Regions from separate parts of the Halomonas sp. NPDC076908 genome, predicted to be linked through region 1. Evidence: predicted binding sites of a transcription regulator. Region 1 holds the regulator's gene; the other holds the start of a gene.
The links. Region 1 encodes sigma-54, which starts transcription at its own class of promoters, with help from an activator protein. Its sites were predicted from a motif close to TGGCACNNNNNTTGCTNT; they were not measured.
Positions count from the first base shown of each region.

Region 1 (2,189 bases):
CTCGACACGTTCAAGTTTTTCATTGACATAGTCACGCAAGGCGTCAGTCAGATCTACGTGATGACCAGTGATATTAACTTGCATTGACGTACTCCTTATCCATCGGACTGTACTTCGATTGTAACCCTTTTTGCCGCGTTGCAAAGCCCTTGTAGAGAGTTTACTTACTATTGATACAGCCTTAGCGTAAACGACGGCGTTCGCTAGAGGAGGGGATGCCCATGGCTTCGCGATATTTGGCTACCGTTCGGCGTGCAACCTGAATGCCACCCTCGTCTAAAAGCGTCACTAAACGGCTATCAGAGAGGGGTTTGCCAGGCGGCTCTTCGTTTATCAGCTTTTTTAGTCGTGCTCGAATGGCGGTGCTGGAGTGGCTATCGCCATCTTGACCGCTCACTTGGCTGGAGAAAAAGTATTTGAGTTCGAACACGCCGCGGGGCGTATGGATGTATTTCTGGGTAGTCACCCTAGATATGGTCGATTCGTGCATTTCTACCGCTTCCGCAATATCTGCCAATATCAGCGGCTTCATAGCCTCTTCGCCGTGTTCTAAAAAGCCAATTTGGCGGGTGATAATCTCGCGGCCCACGCGTAGCAGCGTATCGTTACGACTGGAAAGACTCTTAATTAACCAGCGCGCTTCTTGTAAATGCTCTTTTAAGAACTGATTGTCCTGACTTTTATCTGCGCGCTTAATCAAGCTTGCATAGTCAGGCTGAATACGCAGTCGTGGCAAGGCTTCTGGGTTGAGCTCCAGATGCCAGCCTTCGTTGTCGTGACGCACCACTAAGTCGGGAGTGATGTAGCTATCGTCAGTGACGCCATAAGCGCTTCCTGGGCGTGGGTCGAGACTGCGGATCAATAGGATGACATCGCCCAGCTGCTCATCATTTAGCCCCAGGCGGCGCTTTAATAAGCGCATATCGTCCTTACCAAGTGCTTCAAGAAATTGGCGGACAAGGCGGCGGGCAGGGACGAGTAGCGGTGTGTCATCGGGCAGTGCAGCCAACTGCAACATTAAGCATTCGCGCAGGTCGCGGGCAAAGATGCCGGTAGGTTCAAACTGCTGCAGTTTAAGCAGTATGGTCTCGATTTCGCGCTGGCTGAGGCCATCGATACCTTGGGCGCGCAGTCCTTCACGAATGTCGTTAAGCGGTTGGGTTAAATAACCATTGGCGTCTAGCGCATCGATCAGGCTTTCCGCAACTAAATGCTCACGGGGACTAAAATCGGTCATGGCGAGTTGCCACAGCAGGTGGCCGTGGAGACTTTGCCCTGCGGCCTGGCGCTCAAAGTCAGGGCCCTCGCCGCTGCTACCGCTCATGCTGCCCATGTCTTGGTAAGTATCCGACCAATCGCTGTCTACCGAAAGTTCGGTAGGGATACTCTCTGACCACTCTTCCTCTTTAGGCTCGCTGACAGCTTGTTCGCTGAACTCATCTTCTTGCTCCAGCATAGGGTTCGCGTCTAGCGCCTGCTGAATTTCTTGACGAAGGTCGAGCGTTGATAGTTGCAATAAGGCAATCGCCTGCTGCAACTGAGGCGTCATGGTCAGCTGTGTGCCGATACGCAACTGAAGAGAAGCTTTCATGACCATCTGAGAACCACTCGTTAATCGGAAAGGTTCACCCTAGTGCGAGTGGTGGCTGTGTGCAAGTGCAATAAGCATGCCATTGGTATAAAAATTATCGTAGAGCACTGATTAGAGGTGAAAAACAGCTTAGAGGCGAAAATCAGCACCCAAATAAACGTCTCGCACCTTCTGGTTGGTGAGAATTGACTCGGGAGAGCCACTGGCAATGATCTGGCCGTCGCCTACGATATAGGCGATATCGCAAATATCGAGGGTTTCACGTACGTTGTGATCAGTGATCAGCACGCCGATATGTCGCTGCTTTAGCGCACGAATAATGGTTTTAATATCGCCAACTGAGATGGGGTCAACCCCAGCAAAAGGTTCGTCAAGCAAAATAAAGGCAGGCTCCGTGGCTAGTGAACGGGCAATTTCGACACGTCGCCGCTCGCCGCCAGATAGGCTCATGCCTAAATTGTTGCGAATATGGGTGATATGAAAGTCTTCTAGCAAAGCTTCCAAGCGCGCTTCGCGCCCTGCACTGTCAAGCTCTTTGCGGGTCTCCAGAATCGCCATAATATTATCGCTAACCGATAGTTTGCGAAAAATTGACGCT
Region 1 is NZ_JBNNIW010000006.1:86,547-88,735, reverse strand. It holds gene hpf (ribosome hibernation-promoting factor, HPF/YfiA family) at 1-84, opposite strand, end outside; gene ACQKE4_RS05270 (RNA polymerase factor sigma-54) at 182-1,597, opposite strand; gene lptB (LPS export ABC transporter ATP-binding protein) at 1,721-2,189, opposite strand, start outside.

Region 2 (2,189 bases), on a different contig from region 1:
TGCTGATAATGAGCGAGGCCGGGTTAAGTCCAATGGCCATCAGTGCTGCGCTAGGCGTCGCTGGCTTGCCTCGGCGCATCAGGTACGGTGTGCCTCCTCTGTTGGCCGCTCCTGCACCCACACGCGAATCCCTAGTTCAATCGATGCTTCCTTTGCCTCGCTTACTCATGCCCGTTGGCAGTGATGATCTTTCTTCGCCTCTAGCAGATTATATGGTGGTGTTAACTGATCGCCCGCCCGTTAATGTGCAGGCGGTGAGCGATGAGTCTATCTCTGGTGCCGTCGCTTTAGAGCAAGCGCTTTCCCAGCGTGTAGGTTCGTCTGCCTATTTACCTGATTTAGACGGTGTGGAAGTCTCACGGGTGGCAGAGGGGATAAGTTTGCGGGTACAGGATCAACTGCTGTTTCCCTCAGCGGCAGCAGAGCTCACTACCAACGGCTCATCGTTAGTAGGCAGCCTGCTTGAAACCATTCAGCGCTACGATGGTGAGGTATGGGTAGAGGGTCACTCCGATAGCCAAACGATTAATACGCCCGACTACTCATCGAACTGGGCGCTTTCCAGTGCTCGCGCTATCGCTATTGTTGAGGCCTTAGAGGCGGCGGGTGTATCCCCAGAAAGATTGCGGGCCGTAGGGCTGGCAGCCACGCAGTCTTTGGAAGACAACAGTACGATAGAGGGGCGTGCACGAAATCGTCGCGTGGAAGTAGTGATTCACGTTGAGTAACTGATTAGAGCGTTTAAAAAAAAGCCCGTCGGGGGAGGCGGGCAATAAAGGGCTTGGTTCACTGCAGCCCACTGGCATCAGGTGAGGGGTGTACAGAATCGCTGGTGGGTATAAGTTCAGTGTAGCTATTAACGCAGCGTTGCCAAGGGAGTGGATAAACTTTTTATGCATGTACGTCTAAAATGTTGCGTTATGTTCTATGATCTTTTTTGGTGCATGCAGGATGCTTCTTTTTGGTGCTGATACGGGCCCAACGCTTTATGTCTGTAAAATTCGATGTAACCTACTGCTGTAACAACACTTATCTTTTTTGGCCTGCAATTTGCTGAGTAACTTATTATAAATAGGTTACTGATAGCCACTAGGTAGTCCAGACATGACGTCTTAGCCATGTGTTGAGATCGAAAAGAGGTAGTGCCATGCCTGAATCCGCTCGTCTTACTGTGTCACTTTCCCAGCCACTTTGTTCGCCAGACCCTGCGTTGCAGCCGCGTCTTGTAGTGACCGATTTAGATGGCTCATTGCTGGATCATCATAGTTATGATTTCAGTCCCGCTGTGCCTTGGCTTGCTCGGTTAAAGCAGATGGGTGTGCCAGTAATTCCAGTCACCAGCAAAACCCGTGCCGAATTGATCCCTTTACGTGAAGCGTTAGGCCTCACGGCTACGCCGTTTATTGCTGAAAATGGTGCTGTTATTGGTTTGCCGCCAGGGTGGTGCCATGCACGTTTGGATCGCCCAGGTAGTGGCAGGGATGGCGTTGTTATCAAACACCCTGGTGTGGACATTGGTTTTATCCGCGCCCGATTGAAAGTATGGCGTGAACGGCTGGATATTCGTTTTACAAGAATGGGTGAGTTGAGCGTTCAAGAAGTGATGGAGCTTACCGGACTAGATGAGGCTCGTGCCAAAAATGCCCGCCAACGGGAAGGCAGTGAACCACTGATATGGCACGACACCGATGCTGCTTTGGATACCTTTCGTGCCGCTTTAGAAGGGGATGGGCTACAGCTAACCCAAGGAGGTCGGTTTTGGCATGTCATGGGACGCTCGGCTGATAAAGGCACCGCCGTAGAGTGGCTGATCAAACGTTTCACCGCCTTAAGAGGGCGTACACCACTTTCGCTCGGTTTGGGGGATGGGCCGAATGATATCACTATGCTGGATACAGTAGATCAAGCCGTTGTTATTCGAGGTTGTCACGACTTAACCGTCGAGCCGAGTAACGCTTCGCTATACCGCACGCAGGCAACAGGGCCGACTGGTTGGGCTGAGGGGGTGACCCACTGGTGGGGGCGAGACGACCGCCGTGTAGAAACGGCGGAAGCGTGTGATGCCTTGGCTCTGTAAAAATCAGTTCTGTAAAAACCAGCTCTATAAATCCAGGGAGGTAAGCGAATGAGTGACTTTCATCAGAACGGTATTATTACGGATTTTCACAACCTGACTCGACGTCCGGTAG
Region 2 is NZ_JBNNIW010000027.1:42,717-44,905, reverse strand. It holds gene ACQKE4_RS14970 (OmpA family protein) at 1-728, shown strand, start outside; gene ACQKE4_RS14965 (HAD-IIB family hydrolase) at 1,148-2,077, shown strand; gene ACQKE4_RS14960 (glycosyl transferase) at 2,126-2,189, shown strand, end outside.
Region 2: ACQKE4_RS14965 (HAD-IIB family hydrolase) is a predicted target of sigma-54. The motif match lies at 1,040-1,057, and genes of this name have one in related genera.